Regions from separate parts of the Delftia sp. 60 genome, predicted to be linked through region 3. Evidence: predicted binding sites of a transcription regulator. Region 3 holds the regulator's gene; each other region holds the start of a gene.

Evidence for each region. Region 3 encodes LexA, which represses DNA repair genes until DNA is damaged. Its sites were predicted from a motif close to ACTGTATNNNNATACAGT; they were not measured.
Region 1: the regulator LexA is predicted to act here: its motif matches at 1,648-1,665, upstream of CLV01_RS11440 (PA0069 family radical SAM protein).
Region 2: the regulator LexA is predicted to act here: its motif matches at 1,332-1,349, upstream of CLV01_RS23990 (DNA topoisomerase IV subunit B).
Region 4: the regulator LexA is predicted to act here: its motif matches at 1,628-1,645, upstream of CLV01_RS22710 (putative DNA modification/repair radical SAM protein).

The regions. Positions count from the first base shown of each region.
Region 1 covers NZ_PEFD01000001.1:2,532,762-2,536,280, forward strand. The annotation lists gene CLV01_RS11430 (acyltransferase family protein) at 1-899, shown strand, start outside; gene rnk (nucleoside diphosphate kinase regulator) at 973-1,377, opposite strand; gene CLV01_RS11440 (PA0069 family radical SAM protein) at 1,672-2,814, shown strand; gene CLV01_RS11445 (LysR family transcriptional regulator) at 2,852-3,519, opposite strand, start outside.
Region 2 covers NZ_PEFD01000001.1:5,332,945-5,336,463, reverse strand. The annotation lists gene CLV01_RS23995 (MFS transporter) at 1-1,222, opposite strand, end outside; gene CLV01_RS23990 (DNA topoisomerase IV subunit B) at 1,383-3,365, shown strand; gene CLV01_RS23985 (lytic transglycosylase domain-containing protein) at 3,369-3,519, shown strand, end outside.
Region 3 covers NZ_PEFD01000001.1:3,703,808-3,707,326, reverse strand. The annotation lists gene adk (adenylate kinase) at 1-513, shown strand, start outside; gene CLV01_RS16870 (asparaginase) at 606-1,595, opposite strand; gene lexA (transcriptional repressor LexA) at 1,694-2,368, shown strand; gene CLV01_RS16860 (hypothetical protein) at 2,531-2,953, shown strand; gene CLV01_RS16855 (sigma-70 family RNA polymerase sigma factor) at 3,210-3,519, shown strand, end outside.
Region 4 covers NZ_PEFD01000001.1:5,031,870-5,035,388, forward strand. The annotation lists gene CLV01_RS22705 (SWIM zinc finger family protein) at 1-1,168, opposite strand, end outside; gene CLV01_RS22710 (putative DNA modification/repair radical SAM protein) at 1,647-2,966, shown strand; gene CLV01_RS22715 (TIGR03915 family putative DNA repair protein) at 2,982-3,519, shown strand, end outside.

The DNA.
Region 1 (3,519 bases), 1.2 Mb from region 3:
GCCGCTTCGTGCGTCTGGTCGTGCCCTATGCGGTGGCGCTGGTCGTGGCCATCGTGGTCTCGGCGGCCGTGCGGCCCTGGTTCGACCATGCCTCGGTGTCGGGCGAGCCCGATCTCTGGCAACTGGTGGCGCATGCGCTGCTGCTGCAGAACATCGTGGGCGAGGAATCGCTGTCTGCGGGCGTCTGGTATGTGTCCATCGACTTTCAGCTGTTCGCGCTGACGGCGCTGCTGCTGGCCGGCACGCGCTGGGGCGGTGCCTTGCTGCGCCGCCGCTTTGGCGGCGACGCCCTGTCACGCTGCTGGCCCTGGGCGCTGAGCGTGGCGCAGGCGCTGGTAGTGATCGGCGTGGCGGCTTCGCTGCTGGGCTTCAATCTGGATGCGCAATGGGATGTGTGGGCGCCGTACTTCTTTGGCGCCTACGGCCTGGGCATGCTGGCCTACTGGGCCGCGCATGCGGACAAGTCCTCGACGGCCTGGAGCTGGTCCCTGCTGATCGTGGCCCTGGTCGTGGCGGCATTGGCACTGGAGTGGCGCGACCGCATCGCGCTGGCCGGTGCCACGGCGCTGGCCCTGGTCGTGGCCATGCGCAGCCCCGCGTTTGCGCAGGCGCAAGGCTGGGCGCCGCTGCGTCGGCTGGGCAAGATTTCGTACTCGGTGTTTCTCGTGCACTTCTCGGTCTGCCTGCTGGTCAATGCCGTGGAAAGCCATTTCTGGCCACATTCCATTCCCGCCGCCCTGCTGGGCATGTGCACGGCCTTCGTGCTGTCGATTGCGGCCGGCCATCTGCTGTACGAGCGCGTGGAGCGCCACGTTCCCAGCTGGCACATGGCGCTGCGCTGGCAGGCGGGCCTGGTGGGCACCGGCCTGATCGCGGCGTTTGTGGCAGGCCTGCGCTGAGGCGCCGTGCGTCAGTCCACAAACAACAAAGGCAGCCGGTTGGCTGCCTTTTTCGCTTCACGCCGGTCGGCGTTCAACGGTGCAGCTCGCCTGCGCTTTCCGGCTGGAACTCGATGGCATCCACGCGCACGGTGACCTGGCCCGAGGGACCGGCCATGCGCGACTGGTCGCCCACGCTCAGGCCCAGCAGGGCAATGCCCACGGGCGCGAAGACCGACACCTTGTCGGAGCTGCCATCCATCTCCTTGGGATAGACCAGGGTCAGCGTATTGGACTTGCCCGACTCCAGCAGCGTGAAGCGCACGGTGGAGTTCATGGTCACCACGTTGGGCGGCATTTCCTTGGGTTCGAGCACGTCGGCGCGGTCCAGCTCGGCCTCGAGCGCGTCGCGGCCGGGGAAGGCGGGTTGCTTGTCCAGCAGGGCCTCGATGCGCTCCAGGTCCAGGGACGAAAGAATGATGTGGGGCTTGCGCTCCATGGTGTTGGCTCCCTTGTGTGCTTGCGCCGTGGCTGCAGTGAAGGGCAGCGGCGCCCAAACGGACAAAAGCCCGGGCAACGCGGTTGTCCGGGCCAAGGCATCTTCAGAAAAGAGAAAAGCACCAAGTTGGTGCGATAGGCCCATTGTGCAGGCCCGTGTGGGTTCTGCCAAGCGAACCCGCACGGTGCGGTGCGGATTGGCGTGGGCACTTGCCAAGCCGGCAAAACCCACTTCGCAACTGCAGGCATGCGGGGAGTGCTTGGCGGCATGACTGTATTTTTATACAGTTGCTCCATGCTTCCCAGTCCTCCCACGCCTCATCACGACACGGCCCGGGTGCCCCTGCACGCCATCAAGGGCCGGGGCGCAGCCAGCCAACTGGCCCACCGCTTCACCTCCGACCCGCGCGAGGCCTTCGATGACGGCTGGGGCAGCCATGAGGCGCCTGCCGAAGGCGAGGAAGCCGCTCCGCTGCGCACCGAACTGCGCTGGGAGCAGGCCCGCTCGGCGCTGAGCCGCCACCAGTCGCCCGACCTGCCGTTTCACATGGGGCTCAATCCCTACCGGGGCTGCGAGCATGGCTGCATCTATTGCTATGCCCGGCCCACGCACAGCTACCTGGGCTGGTCGCCGGGGCTGGACTTCGAGACCCGGCTCATCGCCAAGCAGAACCTGCCCGAGCTGCTGCGCGCCGAGCTGTCGCGCGCCAGCCATGTGGCCGCGCCCGTGATGCTGGGCTCGGTCACCGACTGCTACCAGCCCGTGGAGCGCGAACTGGGGCTGACGCGCACCCTGATCGAAGTGCTGGCCGAGGCGCGCCACCCGTTTTCCATCGTCACCAAGGGCAGCGGGGTGGAGCGTGACCTGGACCTGCTGGCCCCGCTGGCGCGCCAGGGCCTGGCCTCGGTGCACATCACGCTGACCACGCTGGATGCCGACCTGGCACGCCACCTGGAGCCGCGCGCCGCCGCGCCGCACCGCCGGCTGCGCAGCATCCGCGCGCTGACCGAGGCGGGCGTGCCCGTGGGCGTGAGCCTGGCACCGCAGATTCCCTTCATCAACGAAGACCTGGAGAAGGTGCTGGAGGCGGCCGCCGACGCAGGCGCGCGCCACGCCTTCTATGCCGTGCTGCGCCTGCCCTGGGAAGTGGCGCCGCTGTTCGAGCAATGGCTGCAGGTGCACTACCCCGACCGCGCCCGCCGCGTGATGGAGCGCGTGCGCGACCTGCACGGCATCCAGGGCGAGCAGCGCGAGGCCGGCCGCGTGTACAACGCCGAGTTCGGCCAGCGCATGAAAGGTACCGGCCACTGGGCCGAACTGCTGCGCCAGCGCTTTGCCCTGGCCTGCCGTCGGTACGGATTCAACCGCGAGCCGCTGCGGCTCGATTGCAGCCTCTACCACCCGTCGCTTTTGCTGCCGCAACGCAGCCTGTTCTGAGAGCCTGCGTGCCAGGCACAGGTCAGGGCATGGTTCGCTAGCGGGAATCGATCAGCTCGGACAAGGCGGCCGCCAGCGGGGAGCGCACCGACGATCGCAGCCACACCATGCCCACTTCGCGGGACGGGCTCGGAGGGGGCAGCGGCCATCGGCGCGTCCTGGCATCCGGCGGTCCCAGCACGGGCCAGTCCGGCAGGATGGAGACACCGAAGCCTTCCGCAACCAGCTGTGCGATCTGCTCGATGCCGTCCAGCTCGAAGCGGACCTTCGGCTTGATGCTGTGCCCCCGCAGGTATTCATCCGCCATTTTTCCTGCCACCACCTTGCGGTCGTACTGGATGAAGGGTTCGCGTGCGGCCGTGAGCAGCGGATCGCGCACCTTCATGTCCCGGGGCGCGAGAAGAATCAGCGCCTCGCTGCGCATCAGCCGCCATTCGCAGGTCTTGGGCATGGCGAAGGCCGGGTGCACAAGGATGGCCGCATCCAGATGGCCGGCCTGCACCTGATCCAGCAGCAGTGAGGAGGTGCCGGGTTCGATGTAGACGCGCACGGCCGGATGGGCGCTCATCCACCGGCGCAGCAGCGGGGGCACCAGGCCCATCAGCGCCGTGGGCGTTGCCCCCAGCCTCAATGGGCCTGCGGGAAGCTCGGTGGCCGATGCGGCTGACCTCAGGTTCTCCACGGATTTGAGCACCTCCCGCGCAT
Region 2 (3,519 bases), 1.6 Mb from region 3:
CCGCGGCCTGGGCCGCGCGCAACCGTGCCACCGGGGCTTCGCGTATGGGCAGGTTCAGCAGGCCGGCGGCCACGCCCAGGCCGATGGCCAGGTACCAGACCACCTGGTAGCTGCCTGTGTGGTCATACAGATAGCCGCCCAGCCAGACGCCCAGGAAGCTGCCCACCTGGTGGCTGAAGAACACCATGCCGCTCAACATGGACAGATGCTGCACGCCGAAGATCTGGGCCACGGTGGCATTGGTCAGCGGCACGGTGGACAGCCACAGCAGGCCCATGGCGGCAGAGAAGATGTAGACCGACCAGGGCGTCAGCGGCGCCAGCAGGAAGAGCACGATCACCACCGAGCGCGTGAAGTAGATGGTGGACAGCAGATAGCGCTTTGGCAGGCGCTGGCCCAGGTTGCCGGCCACGTAGGTGCCAACGATGTTGAACAGCCCCACCAGCGCCAGCGACACGCTGGCCACTTGTGGCGCCAGCCCGTAGTCCTTGAGGTAGCTGGGCATGTGCACTCCGATGAACATCACCTGGAAGCCGCAGACGAAGTAGCCGGCCGTCAGCAGCACGAAGCTGGGTGTGCGCAGGGCCTCGGCCACGGCCTGGCCCGCGCTCTGGTCGCGCACGGGACGGGCGTTGCCGGGCTGGAAGCCCGGCTCGCGCAGGCCGAAGGCCAGCGGAATGATCATCAGCGCGCACAGCGACAGCAGCAGCAGGGCGTTGGACCAGCCGAAGTTCGAAATCAGGCTGCCTTCCACGGGCACCATGAAGAACTGGCCGAAGGAGCCCGCCGCCGCCGTCACGCCCATGGCCCAGCTGCGCCGCGCCACGGGAATCTGGCGGCCCAGCACACCGTAGATCACGGCATAGGTGGTGCCTGCCTGGGCTGCGCCGATCACTACACCGGCCGTCAGGGCGAACCAGGTTGTCGTGGGCGCCATGGCCATGCCGGCCAGGCCCAGCGCATACAGCAGCGCGCCCACCAGGAGCACGCGGAAGGCGCCGAAGCGGTCGGCCAGCATGCCGCCGAAGATGCCGAGCACGCCCCAGGACAGGTTCTGGATCGCGATGGCCAGCGCGAAGGACTCGCGCGTCCAGCCCATCTCCTGGGTGATGGGCTGCAGCCACAGGCCGAAGCCATGGCGGATTCCCATGGACAGCGTCACGACTGCGCCCCCGCACAGCAGTATCTGCACCATGGACATGGGTTGGTTGTTTTTTTGCATGCGGCAAACTTTAGCGAAACTCCGGGTTTTGCGCTGTGCCGCTTGGGTCGCCCGTGCGCCAGCGCGGCCCTTGATGGCAGCGGCTTTTTCGGGATAGTCACTGTCAATGACTGTGAATGCATCCAGCACTGAGCCGGGCCGCGCACTACAATCCGCCCCCATGGCAGTCAAACCATCTCCCACTTCCGCCAGCGAATACTCCGAAGGCTCGATACGCGTGCTCAAGGGCCTTGAGCCCGTCAAGCAGCGTCCCGGCATGTACACGCGCACCGACAACCCCCTGCATGTGCTGCAGGAGGTGATCGACAACGCGGCCGACGAGGCACTGGCCGGCTTCGGCAAGAAAATCCGCTTCACCCTGCATTCCGACGGCTCCTACAGCGTCGAAGACGACGGCCGGGGCATCCCCTTCGGCATGCATCCCGAGGAAAAGGCGCCCGTGGTGGAGCTGGTCTTCACCCGGCTGCATGCGGGCGGCAAGTTCGACAAGGGCAAGGGCGGCGCCTACAGCTTCTCGGGCGGCCTGCACGGCGTGGGCGTCTCGGTCACGAATGCGCTGGCCACGCGCCTTGAGGCCTGCATCCACCGCGAGGGCAAGGTGGCCACCATCGCCTTCTCGGGCGGCGACGTGGTCGAGCCCCTGCAGTCGCGGCCACTGGCCGCGGGCGAACGCAAGCAGGGCACGACCGTGCGCGTGTGGCCCGATGCCCGCTATTTCGAATCGCCCCAGCTGCCCATGGGCGAGCTGATGCACCTGCTGCGCAGCAAGGCCGTGCTCATGCCCGGCGTCTCGGTGACCCTGGTCAACGAGAAGACGCGCGACACCCAGACCTGGCAGTTCAAGGGCGGCCTGCGCGACTACCTGCAGCAAAGCCTGCATGGCGAGGCGGTCATCCCACTGTTCGAGGGCGGGGGCTTTGCCGACCGCCACCACGACAGCTTTGCCGAAGGCGAGGGCGCCGCCTGGTGCGTGGCCTTCACCGAGGACGGCGCACCGCTGCGCGAAAGCTATGTCAACCTGATCCCGACCACCGCCGGCGGCACGCATGACAGCGGCCTGCGCGACGGCCTGTTCCAGGCGGTCAAGGCCTTCATCGAGATGCACTCGCTGCTGCCCAAGGGCGTCAAGCTCATGCCGGACGACGTCTTTGCGCGCGCCAGCTATGTGCTCAACGCCAAGGTGCTGGACCCGCAGTTCCAGGGCCAGATCAAGGAGCGCCTGAACTCGCGCGATGCCGTGCGCCTGGTCAGCGGCTATGTGCGCCCCGCGCTGGAGCTGTGGCTCAACGAGCACGTGGAATGGGGCCGCAAGCTGGCCGAGATCGCCATCAAGGCCGCGCAGACCCGCCAGAAGGCGGGCCAGAAGGTCGAAAAGCGCAAGGGCTCGGGCGTGGCCGTGCTGCCGGGCAAGCTCACTGATTGCGAAAGCCGCGACCTGAGCCTGAACGAGGTCTTCCTGGTCGAGGGCGACTCGGCCGGCGGCAGCGCCAAGATGGGCCGCAACAAGGAAACCCAGGCCGTGCTGCCCCTGCGCGGCAAGGTGCTCAACACCTGGGAGGTGGACCGCGACCGGCTGTTCGCCAACAACGAAATCCATGACATCTCGGTGGCCATCGGCGTGGACCCGCATGGCCCCAACGACACGCCCGACCTGTCGGGCCTGCGCTACGGCAAGGTCTGCATTCTTTCGGATGCCGACGTGGACGGCTCGCACATCCAGGTGCTGCTGCTGACGCTGTTCTTCCGCCATTTCCCCAAGCTCATCGAGGCCGGCCACATCCATGTGGCGCTCCCGCCGCTGTTCCGTGTGGACGTGCCTGCGCGCGGCAAGAAGCCTGCGGCCAAGATGTACGCGCTGGACGAGGGCGAGCTGACCGCCATCCTGGACAAATCGGCCAAGGACGGCGTGCCGCGCGAGAAATGCCAGATCAGCCGCTTCAAGGGCCTGGGCGAGATGAATGCGGAGCAGCTGTGGGAGACCACGCTCAACCCCGACACGCGCCGCCTGCTGCCCGTGCAGTTCATGAACCTGGACTTCGCGGCGGCCGAGCAGGTCGTCACCAAGCTCATGGGCAAGGGCGAGGCCGCAGCGCGCCGCGAGCTCATGGAGCTCCATGGCGACGCCATTGAAGTCGATATCTGACCCATGACTGTGCTCCGCGCCGCCCCGAAGCACCGCCCGCCCCTGGCGCGCGGCGCCGGGGTGCGCGCGCTGGCGGCGCTGGGCCTGGCCCTGGCGCTGTGGGGGCTGGCGCGGCCGGCGCATGCCGATCTCTGGGCCTTCGTGGACGAGCGCG
Region 3 (3,519 bases):
GCCAAGGCCGTGATGGACGCCGGCCAACTGGTCAGCGACGACCTGATCATCAATCTGGTCAAGGAACGCATCGCCCAGGCCGATTGCGCCAACGGCTTCCTGTTTGATGGATTTCCCCGCACCATTCCCCAGGCAGACGCCATGAAGGCCGCTGGCGTGAAGCTGGACTATGTGCTGGAGATCGACGTGCCCTTCGACGCCATCATCGAGCGCATGAGCGGCCGCCGTTCCCACCCCGCCTCGGGCCGCACCTACCACGTCAAGTTCAATCCGCCCAAGGTCGAAGGCCAGGACGACGTGACCGGCGAGCCGCTGGTGCAGCGCGAAGACGACAAGGAAGAAACCGTCAAGAAGCGCCTGGACGTCTACAGCAGCCAGACCCGCCCCCTGGTGGACTACTACCGTGCATGGGCCGAAAAGGAAGCCGCAGCGGCGCCCAAGTACCGCGCCATCAGCGGCCTGGGCTCGGTCGAGGACATCACCCAACGCGCACTGGCTGCACTGGCTGAGTGATGCAGGCCATGTGCCGCAACGAAAAAAGCACCCGCCGGGTGCTTTTTTGTTGACCGCCAGCAACTGAAGAAATGCCGGCGTCGCCGCCCGGCTCAATCGCGCGGCTGTGCTGCCAGCGCCAGCATCATCGCAATCCGGGCCTTTGCCACGGGCAGATGCGCCAAATCGGCCTCTGCCGGGTTGGTCCCAAGGCCGGAGGCCACGGGCAGGCCTTCGGCACAGCGCGTGCCCCGCCAGATCCAGACGCCCCTGTCGCGGGCACGCTGCAAGGCCGCTTCCATGCCTTCGTGAACCGTCGCATTGCCCGTGCCAGCCACGACGATGCCACGCACGCCTGCCGCCACCAGCGCATCCACGCCGCTGGCACGCGCCAAGGCGCCGCTGAACACCACCTCGACCCAGGGCAGCTCATCCAGCGCCAGCAGATCAGATGACATGGTCGCAGGCACCATGGCCCCCGTGGACGGCGCGGCGGGGGAGGACGGCGCATCGGGCACCAGCCAGCGCACACGCCCTTCCTCCACCAACGCCTGGGGCCCGCCTTCCACGGAGCGCATTGCCTGCAGCCGGTAGGGATGGACCTTCTGCACCTGGGCTGCCGCATGCACCTCGCCGCCTGCCACCGCCCATACGCCGCTGCGCCCGCCGCTGGCAGCCACGGTCACGGCATCGCGCAGATTCTGCGGTCCGTCTGCCAACAGGGCCGTGGCCGGGCGCATGGCGCAGGTCAACACAATGGGCTTGGTGGCCGGCAGCAGGCTGTGCAGCAGCCAGGCCGTCTCTTCCAGCGTGTCCGTTCCATGCGTGATCACCACGGCGTGTGTGTCCGCATCCTCCAGTGCCTGCGTGCAGGCGCGCAGCAACGCGCGCCACACGGGCCAGTCCATATCCTTGCTGTCCACCTGCGCGATCTGCTGCGTCTGCACGGGTCCCAGCGCCTGCTGCTCCAGGTCCGGCACGGCCTCCAGCAGCGACTGCACCGTGATCTGCCCGGCCTTGTACCCCACGCCCTGCGACTGCGAATCCGCCCGGCCGGCGATGGTCCCGCCCGTGCCCAGAATCACCAACTTTGACTGCCCCACTTGCACCTCTTGGAAAACTGGTTAAAAATACAGATACTGTATAAATCATCAGATGGCCTCCCAGCCTGCCATCTGCCCTCAAGGACCGGACGCACGCCATGCTCGACCATCCCAAGCTCACCGCCCGCCAGCAACAGATCCTGGACCTGATCCAGGCCGCCATCTCCCGCACGGGCGCGCCTCCCACCCGCGCGGAAATCGCCAACACGCTGGGCTTCAAGTCCGCCAACGCTGCCGAGGAACACCTGCAGGCCCTGGCCCGCAAAGGTGTGATCGAACTGGTCAGCGGCACCTCGCGCGGCATTCGCCTGCGTACCGACACCGTGCGCAACATCAATGCCGCGCGCGGCACCAGCTTCGGACTGCCGCTGTCGGCCCTGGCACCGCTGATGCTGCCCCTGGTGGGCCGCGTTGCGGCGGGCTCGCCCATTCTCGCGCAGGAACACATCGACCAAACCTATTCCGTCGAGCCCAGCCTGTTCCAGACGCGCCCCGACTATCTGCTGCGCGTGCGCGGCATGTCCATGCGCGACGCGGGCATCATGGACGGCGACCTGCTGGCCGTGCAGTCCGCACACGAAGCCCGCAACGGCCAGATCGTCGTGGCGCGCCTGGGTGACGAAGTCACCGTCAAGCGCCTGCGCCGCACCACGCAGGGCGTGGAACTTCTGCCGGAAAACCCCGATTACCCGGTGATCCGCGTCGCCCCCGAAGAGGCCTTTGCCATTGAAGGCCTGGCCGTGGGGCTGATCCGCAACAGCATGTCCATGTAAGCCGGACTGGCGGCGCTTCTCAGGCCGCCTCACCCCATTTCACGCACCGCCCAGGTGGTAGGCGCGAAGCCTTGGAGCTTCGCCCTGGGCGGAGCTTTGCCCGTAAACCGCAATCCTGCCTGTGTCCATGCCTCTTTGAAACACGCCAACAGGAGTCGTCACATGGGATTCGCTCTGCCAACACTGTCTTCTTTTTCCTTCCTGCGCCTGGCACATGGCATCCGCCTGACTGCGACCGCCATGGAGTCGGCCATGCCACTTGCACAAGCCCCTGCTTGCCAGCCATTACCTGCTGCAGCACCCGAGCCCGCCAACGTGATCTCTTTCAGCAAGGCACGCCGGCGCAGCCAGCAGCGCCGCGGCAAGGCCGCACGCGCTGCAGACCATGGAGATGCCCAGCTGATCCTGCCCTTGCTGCCGGCGCAGCCCACCCTGCAATCCGCACCTGAGCAGCCTTCAGGCCTGCGCATCATCCAGCGGTCGCCGCAGGAGCAGCCGGAATGCCTGTTCATCTCCGGGCGAATGGCCGATGTCTGCGCCGCGCTGGAGCGCATGGAAGCGCATGGCGGACCAGCAGCCAACTGAGGCCCGATGCAAGGTGTGCGACACACCTTGCACGACACAAACCTGGGTGGCGCGGACCGCGTGCCGCACGAGGAATCGGCCTGCGCAAATCTGGTGCAGGCTGGCGGCCACCACTGCCCTGTAGCGCACATGCAACAAGTGGATGCCCTCTTTGCGGGAGGGGCGCCGGCCTGAAAGATAATTGATAAGCATTCTTATTATCTTTTGCAGCAGCGATTGCCACTGCGCGCCCGCCTCCTCCGCCCCAGCCTTCTCCGTGCACAGCCTCTACCAGAACCACCATCCCTGGCTGGAAAGCCTGCTGCGCAAACGCCTGGGCAACCGTGACGATGCCGCCGACCTGGCCCAGGACACCTTTGTGCGCCTGCTGCGCTCGCCCCTGCCGCAGCAGGACATCCGCGAACCCAGGCGCTACCTGGCCACCATCGCCCGGGGCCTGGTCGCCGACCTGTTTCGCCGCCGTACGCTGGAGCAGTCCTATCTGGACTATCTGGCCCAGTTGCCGCAATCGCTGGCGCCTTCGCCCGAAGAGCAGGCCATCATCCAGCAGACCCTGCTGGATGTGG
Region 4 (3,519 bases), 1.3 Mb from region 3:
GCACCAGCCGCAGCCGGTCCTGGCACAGCGGCTGCGTGGCCTGCAGCGGGTTGGCGGCAATGCGCTGGCCCAGCAGTTGCAGGACGTCTCCCCCGGCCGATGTGGCCAGCGGGCTGGCGCCATCGGCTGGCAGCGCAGGCCCGTTGCCATTGGCCGCAATGGCGCGCAGCGGCGCATGGCCCGGATAGAAATTCAGCGCGCAGCCGTAGCGATGGCCCGGCACCCAGGCCGATTCAAAGCCGCGCCCACCCTGCGCATAGTCCAGCACCAGGGCCATGCGCCCGGTGCGCTGGCCCTGCAGCCAGACGCGCCGCTCCATGAGCCGGCCTTCGCGCTCGATCATGCGCAGGCCGGCCACCAGCCATTCGTCCTCGACCAGTTGGCCCCTGGCCTGCACCTCGGCCTTGTCCATGGGCCAGCCCAGCGCGGCCATCACGTCGGCCTTGACCTCGGGGCTGAGCGATTCGCGGCGGCGCACGGCGTCGATGATCAACTGCCAGTGCCCCAGCTGCACCAGCATGTCGCGCGGCCAGTCTCGGTGGCTGTCCACCAGATCCCGGCAATCCTTGATGCGCGCCGCCATGCCCGTGGCCTGCGCATCGACCATGCGCGCGGCCATGTTGTTCCAGCGCTGGCGCATCTGCGTGTCGCTGGCCTGGTTGGCCAGGCCCGCACGCACCATGTCCTGCATCCACAGCGACAGCTCCTGCAGGCCGGCTTCGACCTTGTCCCAGCGCTTGTCTTCGCGCCTGGCCTGCTGTTTGGCCGCGACCTCGGGATCGGGTGGCGGCTCGGCCGCTGCGGCGGCAGCCTTGGCCTCTTTCTTCTCGGCCTTTTCCTGGCGGCTGTCCAGCCAGGTCTGCACCCAGGCGGGCGGATCAACGCCTTCGGGGACTTGCCCGCCGGCACGCATCAGCATCAGCGCAAGCCCGTGCTTGCAGGGGAATTTGCGGCTGGGGCAAGAGCATTTGAAGGAAGGCCCCGACAGGTCCACCTGGGTCTGGTAGGGCTTGCTGCCGCTGCCCTGGCATTCACCCCAGACCGCCACGTCATTGGCGCCCATGGCGGGCCATTTGGCGGGCGATTGCAGGCCCTTGGCGGCCTTGCTGGATGAGGCGTCCGGCGACAGCGCCAGCACTTCGCTCTCTGTTCCTAATACACGCGACACCGAAGCTCCCTCTCCAAGTGTTTGTCATCGCCGAGCGCATTGAATGAAACGGCACCGCCCGGCAAACCCGAAAGCCTATCAGCAATAGTTATCGGCAATTTGAAACAATTCACAACAACACCCAACCTCTCTCCCATGAATGGGAACCCCCCATGGCGTGCAGCCAGCTGCGCTATATCAGCTCGTGCATTGATGGCACCAAGCCATGCCAGTCTTCAGGCATTGCGAAAGACGCAGAAAACACGCATTCACCATTTCCTGCGATGCACATCGCCACCCATTGAAAGCAAGCACTCATTCCGCACCTGAAAACGGTTTCATTCCATTGCACTGGCAACCATTGCAATCCGCTGGCCATTGCGATAGCGCGACAGTGCGTTCGACCCGCAGCCAGGCAAGGCCGGACCAGACCCTGGCTGGGGATGGGCTCTCAGAAAACCGGACGTGTCAGGCAAATATACTGTATATTTATACAGCCATGGAGCTGCAACGCAAACTTTTCATCCTCGCCGACGCCGCCAAGTACGACGCCAGCTGCGCCTCCAGCGGATCGCAGGGGCGCGACTCGCTGGACGGCAAGGGCATGGGCTCGGTCACCGGCATGGGCATCTGCCACAGCTATGCGCCCGACGGGCGCTGCATCTCGCTGCTCAAGATCCTGCTGACCAATGTCTGCATCTTCGACTGCCGCTACTGCATCAACCGCAAGAGCTCCAACGTGCAGCGCGCCCGCTTCACGGTGGCCGAGGTGGTGCAGCTGACGCTGGACTTCTACCGGCGCAACTGCATCGAGGGGCTGTTCCTGTCCAGCGGCATCATCCGTTCCAGCGACTACACCATGGAGCAACTGGTGGAAGTGGCGCGCCGCCTGCGCGAGGAGCATGACTTTCGCGGCTACATCCACCTCAAGACCATCCCGGATGCCGCCCCCGAATTGCTGGCCCAGGCAGGCCGCCATGCCGACCGCCTGAGCATCAATGTGGAACTGCCCACGGCCAGCGGCCTGGCGCAGTTCGCGCCTGAAAAGGATGGGCAGCGCATACGCCAGGCCATGCAGGGCGTGGACCGGCATGTGCAGGCCTGGCGCGCGGCCACGCGCGAGCAGCGCCAGGCGCAGTCCCTGCCCGGCGCGCCCGCGCAGCGCGCCGCCGTGCCACGCTTTGCGCCGGGCGGGCAGAGCACGCAGATGATCGTGGGCGCCGACCGCGCAACCGATGCCGACATCCTCGAATCCAGCCACACGCTGTATGCAGGCTACGGCCTGCGCCGCGTGTACTACTCGGCCTTCAGCCCCATTCCCGATGCCTCGCGCGATCTGCCGCCGCAGGCGCCGCCCCTCATGCGCGAGCACCGGCTCTACCAGGCCGACTGGCTGATGCGCTTTTACGGCTACGGGGCGGGCGAGATCGCGGCAGCCAGCCGCCACGGCATGCTGGACCTGGAGATCGACCCCAAGCTGGCCTGGGCACTGGCCAACCGACAGCAGTTCCCCGTGGACCTCAACCGTGCGCCGCGCAGCCTGCTGCTGCGCGTGCCGGGCCTGGGCACGCAGACGGTGGACCGCCTGCTGGCGGCGCGCCGCGTGCGCAGGCTGCGGCTGGACGATCTGCTGCGGCTGCGCGCCCCCGTGCAAAAGGCCCTGCCCTTCGTGCTGATCGACGGCCACCGGCCCCTGCTGGGCGAGACCGACTCGGCCGCGCTGCGCACCCGGCTGATCGCTCAGTCGCAGGCCAGCCAGGCCCAGGCACGGCACAGCGGCATGCGCGTGCAAAACGCGCTGCAGGCCAGCCTGTTCTAGCGCCTGGAGCACGCCATGCAAGCACAGGCTCTCACCATCGAACTCGACAGCCCCGACGACTGGCCCGGCTTTCGCGCAGCCTGCCGGGCGCTGCTGGCCCATGGCGCCGACCCCGCCCTGGTGCGCTGGCGGTGGCCCGACACGCGGGGTGCGCAGCCACTCGGCGCGAGCGTGGACCTGTTTTCCAGCGCGCCGGAGCAGGCCATGCCCGCCTCGGCACTCGCCGGGCTGGCCGGCCCCGGCGAGGCAGGGCTGTCCCTGTCGGACACCCAGATGTCCGCGCTGCGCCATGCCTGCATGCACCGCGCGGCAGGCCGCTTCGAGCTATGCCACCGATGGCTGGCGCGCATGCAGGCCCGGCCCGAACTGCGGCTGGATGCGCTGGATGCGGACTGGCGCGCCATCGAGGCCCTGGCCCGCCCCGTCTCGCGCGAGATCCACAAGATGCACGCCTTTGTGCGCTTTCGGACGACGCAGCGGCAGAACCAGCCCGATCTGCACATTGCCTGGTTCGAGCCCGAGCACCACATCGTGCGCGCGGCGGCGCCCTTCT